Linked DNA regions of Methanococcus voltae. The protein of the gene in region 1 binds, or shares a complex with, the protein of each later gene. Links are inferred from orthologs where the notes say so. Each region holds a gene or a part of one and is shown in the gene's direction. Other genes may lie near its edges.

The links. The genes of interacting proteins can lie anywhere in the genome.
Region 2: the proteins of dph2 (region 1) and J3E06_RS00750 are in contact, whole or in part, in a crystal structure (PDB 6Q2D), measured with the Methanobrevibacter smithii proteins. The link is inferred for Methanococcus voltae from one-to-one orthologs. Residues at the interface, in WP_011954460.1 of Methanobrevibacter smithii: Met1, Met3, Tyr4, Pro28, Glu29, Gly30, Leu31, Met33, Phe58, His80, Thr124, Gln126, Ser179, Gly180, Asn181, Phe182, His183, Leu185, Tyr201, Asn202, Phe211, Ile215, Arg291, Asp295, Asp296, Gln298, Met299; in WP_011954157.1 of Methanobrevibacter smithii: Pro482, Asn483, Lys484, His485, Tyr553, Asp555, Glu556, Glu559, Leu560, Leu591, His592, Glu593, Asp594, Ala595, Val596, His597, Arg598, Gly599, Pro600.

The regions. Positions count from the first base shown.
Region 1 is NZ_JANUCR010000005.1:19,692-24,520, forward strand. What follows is about bases 1-2,902. They hold dph2 (diphthamide biosynthesis enzyme Dph2), read left to right. Parts: upstream 1-919; coding sequence 920-1,885; downstream 1,886-2,902. Other genes in these bases: thiC (phosphomethylpyrimidine synthase), read right to left, coding at 1-653; J3E06_RS06585 (L-threonylcarbamoyladenylate synthase), read right to left, coding at 1,952-2,581; J3E06_RS06590 (MTAP family purine nucleoside phosphorylase), read right to left, coding at 2,638-2,902. Also shown: more of J3E06_RS06590, read right to left, coding at 2,903-3,399; ribK (CTP-dependent riboflavin kinase), read left to right, coding at 3,691-4,080; ribB (3,4-dihydroxy-2-butanone-4-phosphate synthase), read left to right, coding at 4,234-4,829. UniProt on the Methanocaldococcus jannaschii protein: Catalyzes the first step of diphthamide biosynthesis, i.e. the transfer of the 3-amino-3-carboxypropyl group from S-adenosyl-L-methionine (SAM) to the C2 position of the imidazole ring of the target histidine residue in translation elongation factor 2 (EF-2).
Region 2 is NZ_JANUCR010000001.1:177,354-182,236, reverse strand. Bases 752-3,707 are described here. They hold J3E06_RS00750 (elongation factor EF-2), read left to right. Parts: upstream 752-1,115; coding sequence 1,116-3,299; downstream 3,300-3,707. Other genes in these bases: tuf (translation elongation factor EF-1 subunit alpha), read left to right, coding at 3,676-3,707; J3E06_RS00755 (30S ribosomal protein S7), read left to right, coding at 752-906. Also shown: J3E06_RS00760 (30S ribosomal protein S12), read left to right, coding at 1-168; more of J3E06_RS00755, read left to right, coding at 340-751; more of tuf, read left to right, coding at 3,708-4,883. UniProt on the Methanocaldococcus jannaschii protein: Catalyzes the GTP-dependent ribosomal translocation step during translation elongation.

The DNA.
Region 1 (4,829 bases):
TCGTGTTCTTTTAAAATCTCTAAAAGATAGTCAAACTGTTGATAAAGAGGATTCTCTTTATTATGATACATAACATACGCAGTTAGGAAAGCTCCTCCCCTACTTACTACACCCATAACTCTTTCGTCATTTTTAAGGGCTTGTACACTTTGTTTTGTAATTCCACAATGTAGGGTCATAAAATCAACGCCTTCCTTAGCTTGTCTTTCTATGACGTTAAATATTAAATCTTCGTCCATATCTACAACTTTTCCGTATTTACTTTTAGCATCTGCACCAACTTCATAAATAGGTACTGTACCGATTGGTAAATTTGTATTGGACATTATTTGTTTTCTTATTTCAGGTAAATTACCACCGGTGCTTAAATCCATTATCGCATCTGCACCGTATTTATTAGAAATAGCAACCTTTTTTAATTCTGAATCCATATCTATGCAATCAGGAGATGTACCTAAGTTTACATTAACTTTTGTAGATAATCCTTCGCCAATTCCTACAGGTTTAGTATCACGATTTACATTTTTAGGTATAACTACATAACCTTTAGCAATTAGTTTTCTAAGTTCGTTTACATCCATCTTTTCGTATTCTGCCACGTATTTCATTTCTTCCGTAATATTCCCTTTAATAGCTTCGGTCATTTGTGTCATAATTTCACCATTAGAATATAATATTATATTTAAAAATAGAATATATAAGATACTATTATAAAATATATCATAGAAATTATTTTAATCATTATGATTGTATAATCTTTATTTACCAATATTAAATACTTAATATATTTAAAACAATATTATAATTTAAGAAATATATGTGTCAATTATTTTATGAATTGATTGATGACATATGAATTTAAAGACTAAAAATAAAATAAAAAAATAGAAAATAAGTTAAAATTTATATGGTGAAAATAATGTGGAATTTAGAAACAGAACGAGTTTACAATTATATATGCACTTCAAAAGCTAAAAAAGTAATATTACAAGCCCCGGAAGGTTTAAAAAGGTCCGTAGATTTAGAAATATCCAAATTACGCCAAAAATTTGAAGAAAATAATACGCCTCAGGAACAAATACCAAAAATGATAATATGGGGCGAATCTTGTTTTGGGGCTTGTGATTTATGCGATAGGGACGTTTCATTATTAAATCCTGATTTAATAGTCCATTATGGTCATGAGGAGCTTTCCTATGTTAAATCAGAAATTCCTGTGATATATGTTCATTCTTATTATAATATTGATGAAGATTTTGAAAAAAATATGGAAAAGCTTCAAAAAGAACTTAATAATCCTACAATCGTTAGTACCATACAATTTAAAAAATGTCTTGACGAATACAACCCCAATATTATATTAGGATGTAGGGCGGTAATAAATAACTGGAATAATGAAGATTCCATATTATATGTAGGTACAGGGCGATTTCACCCCCTAATGATGGCATATAAGTTTAAAAAAACCGTTAAAATTTATAATCCGCTTTCAAGAGAAATTTCAGAAATAACAGAATCAGAAATTAAGAAATTGATTAAAATAAGAATTGGAAAAATTACAAAATTAATGATACATCCACCTCAAAAAATAGGTATTGTTCTATCTACAAAAAAAGGACAGTGTAGAACTAAAGTATTCGACAGAATGATTGAATTATGTGAAAAAAATAACATTAAATACGTTCCAATTGTATTAAACAATATTTCACCATCAAATTTAATATATAAAGTTGATGCGTACGTTATTTGTGCTTGTCCACGTATTGTGTTAGACGATTATACAAATTACGATAAAACCCTTATTACAGCAAGAGAATTTGAAATGTATGTAAAAGAAGATTTTGAATACGTATTTGACGAAGTAATGGAGTATGATTTTATATAATACGTCCGCATATCTGAATAAATGTAAAAATATAAACTATAAAATATAAAATATAAAATATAATTATTATTTATTTTTCTTAAATTCGTTATTATATAAATTTAATTCTTTTAAAATATTATCAAAAGATATAGAACCTTCCCTTATCAATTCTATATCATTATCTATTATTTTTACAATTGTAGAAGGCTTTTTATATTCACAATCACCGTCATCGATAATTATATCTACACTGTTCAATATTTCTTTATCCATTTTTGATATGGAATAAGAAGAAGGTCTACCACTTACATTAGCACTTGTAGAAGTTATTGGTATTTCAGATAACTCCAATATTATCTTTGAATCAGGTATGCGAATACCCACATAGTCCTTACAAATATAATCTGGTATAGATTCTTTTTTTGGCAATATTAATGTAATTGGACCGGGTAAAAACTTATTAATGAGTTTTTTAGCAACATTATTTACTTTCGCATATTTTTGTATATCGGACTTTTTTTGTAAACTTATAGAAAAGGGCTTCGATTCATCTCTATTTTTTATTTTATAGATTCTATCAACCACATTTTTATCCAGTGCATAACCACAGATTCCGTATATGGTATCAGTAGGACATAATGCAATTTCGCCATTTTTTAGGTACTTTTTGGCATCATTTAGTGTTATTTCTACCCCTTTTCGAATAATTTTCATAATACCCCAGCTTATATATTCACTATATTATTTTTAAATTTGATAATATTTAATAATTAAATAAATGCACTTTTCATTGCATCTTTACATCCACAAGTTCTTTCTTCAAATTTGTAATTTATGAAATCATCAACTACATTTAGTATTTTGCTTTCCATCGATTTAACAGTGTCTAAAACTTCATCTACAGTTAAATCACTGTCTTTAATGCCCGAACAGTAGTTTGAAATATTGCAAAGTGAACAATAGCACATTTCTAACTCTTTAGCTAATGAAACCTCGGGATAAGCAGTCATTCCTACAACATGACCCCAATTTTTATACATATTTATCTCAGCGATTGTCTCAAATCTTGGACCTTCAGTACATATGTACGTGCCTTCATTGTAGGAATATTGTCTTTTATCAAGTATTTCTTTTAAAATACCTCTTAAATCACTACAAAAGGGTTCTAACATATTTACGTGAGCTACTTTTCCATCTTCGCCGTCATAATACGTACTTTTTCTCACTTTAGTGAATTCAATAAAATCATCTGCAATCAAGAAAGAAGAAGGTTCTATTTCAACTTTTAAAGAACCTACTGCATTTAATGATAAAATTCGTTCCACACCCAACTTTTTTAAGGTATAAATATTTGCAAGATAATTAATTTTATGTGGGGGAGTACTATGGCTTAAACCATGCCTACCAAGTAATACGACATCTTTATTTTCATCAATCAATACTTTTGAAGCCCCATATTTAGTTTCCACTATTTTTTCTTCACCATTTTTTAAAAGACCAGCTAAACCAGTTCCACCGATAATTCCTATCATAAAAACACCATTAAATAGTTGATAATTTAAATATTTAATATTTATTCTACTTTTTTAAGTCAAATTGATTAATCAATACTCAATATTATATCAAAGTCATATCAAATCGATATGTATATTATTAATGTATTATTATGTATATTAAAATATAATAAAAGTATATATATTTACGTAATTAAGAATGTTATCCGATTAATAAACGTATAATTTTAAAATAAGTATAAAAACTAATTATCTAAAGTATAAAAATTATTTATTGATATTTTAAAATATCATTGTATGGCGAATAAAATGAAATTTTACGGTAAAGTTATCAGTGGAAAAGGAAAAGGGAAATATTTTGTAGGCATAGAACCCTATAAACTGGCTTTTGAGAAAAATTTAGGATATACCCCCTATTTGGGAACTCTAAATATAAAAACAGGTCGTGATTTTTGGACCCATGTTGAAGATTACAAAGTTATAGAAGATTTTGAATACAATAATAAAAAATTTTATGGGGTAAAATATGTACCCATAGTAATAAAAAACCGTTTTGGTATCTCGATTAAAGGTTCAATAGTTGCTCCAAAAAAAACAGTTCATTCAAAATCTGTTTTAGAGATTATATCTTCATTAAATCTTAGAAAATATTTAAAATTAAAAAATAACGATATTATAACTGTAGAATTGGATATTTAATATATCTTCCAATAATGTAATCAACAATATCATATCCTGTAAATGAAATAACAAATTAGATATAATAAAACAAAAATATTATCACATCGCAAATATAAGAAATTTATAATTAAATAATTAATAGATAACTAAAAATAAAAATATGGTGTTATTATGGAAGAATATGGAAACGTTAAAAAAGCTATTGAAGCACTTAAAAAAGGAGAAATCGTATTAATTTACGATGACGATAAAAGAGAAGCTGAAACCGATATGGTTATTGCATCTGAATTTATAACACCTGAAACCATTAGGACATTTAGAAAAAATGCAGGTGGTTTGATATGTACTTGCATAATGCCAGAAGATTGCGATAAATTAGGAATTCCTTTTATGGTTGATATATTAGGATTAGCTTCTGAAAAATACCCTGTTTTAAACAAATTATACCCTGATGATATACCATACGATGAAAAATCATCATTTTCAATAACTGTAAATCATAGGAAAACATTTACTGGAATCCCAGACAATGATAGGTCCTATACTGTTGAAAAATTAGCTAATATGTGCAAAGAAAACAGATTTGAAGAATTTGGTTCTGAATTTAGAAGCCCTGGACACGTTCACTTACTAAGAGGTACCGAGGGATTAGTACAAAGAAGACAAGGTCATACTGAAATATCATTGGCACTTTCAAAAATTGCTGGAACATATCCTATGACAACCATTTGTGAAATGATGGGTGACAATGGGGGCGCTTTAAGCAA
Region 2 (4,883 bases), on another replicon or contig:
GCTATCAATTTCATCGACGAGCACGACGAAGTAGTTATCGAAGGAATCGGTGGTCCATCAGGTCAAGCTAAAGGGGATATTCCTGGAGTAAGATATAAAGTTGTAATGGTTGGTAAAAACTCAATCAGAGAATTAGTTAAAGGTAAACAAGAAAAAGTTAAAAGATAAGATAATAAGATAATTTCTTAAGATAATTTCTTAATTTTAAAAATTTTAACTTTAAAAACTTATAACTTTAATATAACATTAAACTTTAATAATTTATAAAACTTATAATTATTATCAAAATTCGGAAAAACAAAATCACAAATCACAAAAACAACAATGGACGGTGAAATTTTGGAAATTAAATTGTTCAATAAATGGGATTGTGAAGCTGTTACAGTTAAAGATCCAAGCTTAAGGTCATACATTAGCTTAGAACCTGTTTTAGTACCTCACACCGCAGGAAGATTTTCAAAAAAGATGTTCGATAAATCAAAAATGAACATTGTAGAAAGAGTTTTAAACAAATTAATGGCTGAACAAACAAACACTGGTAAAAAATACGAAGCTTTAGCAGTTATGGAAGAAGCCTTAGAAATCATCGAAAAAAGAACAAAGGAAAACCCTGTTCAAGTTTTAGTTGATGCTTTAGAAAACGCAGGACCAAGAGAAGAAACAACAAGAATTTCATACGGTGGTATCGCATTCTTACAATCAGTTGACGTTTCACCTGTAAGAAGATTAGACACTGCTATCAGAAACATCTCATTGGGAGCTTTAAACTCAGCAAGAAAAAGCAAAAAATCAATTGCAAACTGTTTAGCTGAAGAAATAATCTCAGCTTCAAAAGCAGATATGCAAAAAAGCTTCGCTGTAAAGAAAAAAGAAGAAAAAGAAAGAGTTGCTCAATCAGCAAGATAATTGAAAAGTTATATCTTTTTAATTTCTTTAATTTCTTTAAGTTATTTATTTATATATTTTTAATTAATCAATGGAATAATCATAAATAAGTATTTTATCTTATGGTTATCGTATTTTTTTAAATTATTGATATAATTTATCACATAAATTTAATAAATTCTTCAAAAATCAATTAATCAATTAAATCACTTATTTGATTCGGTGAAATAATGGGAAGAAGAGCAAAAATGGTAGAAAAGGTTACCAGTTTAATGGAAACCCACGATAAAATCAGAAACATCGGTATCTGTGCACACATCGACCACGGTAAAACAACCTTATCAGACAACCTCTTAGCAGGTGCTGGTATGATATCAAAAGAATTAGCAGGAGACCAACTTGCTTTAGATTTTGATGAAGAAGAAGCAGCAAGAGGTATTACAATCTACGCTGCAAACGTGTCAATGGTTCACCAATCAGAAACCGGAGAACACTTAATTAACTTAATCGATACCCCAGGTCACGTTGACTTTGGTGGTGACGTTACAAGAGCAATGAGAGCTATCGATGGTGCTATCGTTGTATGCTGTGCAGTAGAAGGTGTAATGCCACAAACTGAAACAGTTTTAAGACAAGCTTTAAAAGAAAAAGTTAAACCTGTTTTATTCATAAACAAAGTTGACAGATTAATCAACGAGTTAAAATTAACTCCTGAAGAATTACAAGCAAGATTTATGAGAATTATTGCAGAAGTTAACGTTTTAATCGAAAAAATGGCTCCAGAAGAGTTCAAAAAAGAATGGTTATGTGACGTTATGGGTGGTAAGGTAGCATTCGGTTCAGCTTACAACAACTGGGCTATTTCAGTACCTTACATGCAAAAATCAGGTATTTCATTCAAAGACATCATTGATTTCTGTAATGATGAAAAACAGAAAGAATTAGCTGATAAAGCACCTTTACACGAAGTATGTTTGGATATGGTTATCAAACACTTACCAAACCCAGTTCAAGCTCAAAAGTACAGAATTCCAAATATTTGGAAAGGAGACATTGAGTCAGAAGTTGGTAAGTCAATGATGGTTTGTGACCCTAACGGTCCTTTAGCAGGTGTTATCACAAAAATTATCGTTGATAAACACGCAGGAGCTATCTCAGCATGCAGATTGTTCTCAGGAAGAATGAAACAAGGTGACGAATTGTTTTTAGTTGGTGCAGAACAAAAAGCAAGAGCTCAACAAGTTTCAGTTTTCATGGGTGCAGAAAGAGTTCAAGTACCAAGCATTTCAGCAGGTAACATCTGTGCTATCACAGGTTTAAAAGAAGCAACCGCAGGGGAAACTGTTTCAGCATTCTCAAACAAAATGGAACAAGCTTTCGAAGGTTTATCACACGTAAGTGAACCTGTTATTACAGTTGCTATCGAAGCTAAAAACACAAAAGACTTGCCAAAATTAATCGAAGTATTAAGACAAATCGCAAGAGAAGATAACACAGTTAGAGTGGAAATCAACGAGGAAACCGGTGAACACTTAATCAGCGGTATGGGTGAACTCCACATCGAAGTTATCACAAATACAAAAATCGGCAGAGATACAGGTATCGAAGTTGATGTTGGTGAGCCAATCGTTGTTTACAGAGAAACAATCAACGGTACAAGCCCTGAAATTGAAGGAAAATCACCAAACAAACACAACAAGTTGTACTTCATCGTAGAACCTTTAGAAGACAGTGTATACCAAGCATATGTTAAAGGCGACTTAAAAGATGAAGATTTCAAGAGAAAAATCTCCTCAGAAGCAGAAGGTAGGTTTGTAGAAGCAGGATTGCCAAAAGACGAAGCTAAAAAAGTTATGTCTATCATAGGCGGTAACTTAATCACAAACTTAACAAGAGGTATCGTACAGTTAGACGAAGCAAGAGAGTTAATCATCGAAGGTTTCAAAGAAGCTGTAAGAAACGGTCCTTTAGCTGCTGAAAAAGTTCAAGGTGTAAAAGTTAAATTAATGGATGCAACTTTCCACGAAGATGCAATCCACAGAGGTCCAGCACAAATTATCCCTGCGGTAAGATTTGGTGTTAGAGACGCTATTACACAAGCTAAACCAGTATTATTAGAACCTATGCAAAAAGTATACATCAACACCCCTCAAGATTACATGGGCGACGGTATGAAAGAAATCAACAACAGAAGAGGCCAAATCGTTGATATGGAGCAAGAAGGCGACATGTCAATTATTAAAGGTAGCGTTCCTGTTGCTGAAATGTTCGGTTTCGCTGGTGCAATCAGAGGAGCTACACAAGGTAGATGTTTATGGTCTGTTGAATTCTCAGGATTCGAAAAAGTACCTACTGAATTGCAACCTAAGATTGTTCAACAAATTAGGTCAAGAAAAGGTTTAAAAACAGAATAATTTAATTGATTTATTTCGATTAACTTATTTAAATTATTAAATTAAATATAAAATAGAATAACTACATATGAATTACATATAATGAAATTATAATAAATTGTAAAAACTTACAGTAAACTTATAATATCAATAATTCATATTTAGTTATTAATTTTGTATATTGGTGTAAATGTATAAAAATTATATTTATGGGTTAAAAATCTTACACGATTAATCATGATTAATTTTGAAAAATCCAAAAGATTTTAACAATATACCATAAAATATATATACTCATTTTTACTATCATATTACAAATTATACTTATTTAGAAATCTCTTAATAAGATAAATTCTACTTACAAAAATCAAAAACATATATAAATACAGGTGACAATATGGCAAAAGAAAAACCAATATTGAACGTTGCATTTATCGGACACGTTGACGCTGGTAAATCAACTACAGTAGGAAGATTATTATTAGACGGTGGAGCTATCGACCCTCAGGTAATTACAAGATTAAGAAGAGAAGCTGAAGAAAAAGGTAAAGCTGGATTCGAATTTGCTTACGTTATGGACGGTTTAAAAGAAGAAAGAGAGAGAGGTGTTACAATTGACATCGCTCACAAAAAATTCCCTACCGACAAATACGAAGTAACAATCGTAGACTGCCCAGGCCACAGAGACTTCATTAAAAACATGATTACCGGTGCTTCACAAGCTGACGCAGCTGTTTTAGTTGTTAACGTAGATGACCACAACAACGGTATTCAGCCACAAACAAGAGAACACATTTTCTTAATCAGAACATTAGGTGTAAACCAATTAGCTGTTGCAATTAACAAAATGGACACAGTTAACTTCAGTGAAGATGACTACAATGCAATGAAGAAAATGTTAAGCGAAGAGTTATTAAAAATGTTAGGATACAACCCTGACACAGTACCTTTCATCCCTGTAGCTTCATTACACGGTGATAACGTATTCAAAAAATCAGAAAACACAAAATGGTACAAGGGTCCTACAATTGCTCAAGTTATTGACTCATTCCAACCTCCTCAAAAACCAACAAACTTACCATTGAGATTACCTATCCAAGATGTTTACTCAATCACTGGTGTAGGTACAGTTCCAGTTGGTAGAGTTGAAACAGGTATCATCAGACCAGGAGACAAAGTTGTATTTGAACCTTCAGGCTCAGTAGGAGAAGTTAAAACAGTGGAAATGCACCACGAACAATTACCTTCAGCTGAACCAGGAGACAACATTGGTTTCAACGTAAGAGGTGTAGGTAAAAAAGACATCAAGAGAGGAGACGTTTTAGGTCCAGTTGACAACGCACCATCAGTTGCAGCTGACTTCGATGCTCAAATTGTTGTTTTACAACACCCTTCAGTTATCACAGCAGGATACACACCAGTATTCCACGCACACACATCACAGATTGCTTGTACATTTGCAGAGTTAAGCAAAAAGTTAAACCCTGCAACTGGTGAAGTTTTAGAAGAAAACCCAGACTTCTTAAAAGCTGGTGATGCTGCAATCGTTAAATTAATACCAACAAAACCAATGGTTATTGAAAGCGTTAAAGAAATTCCACAACT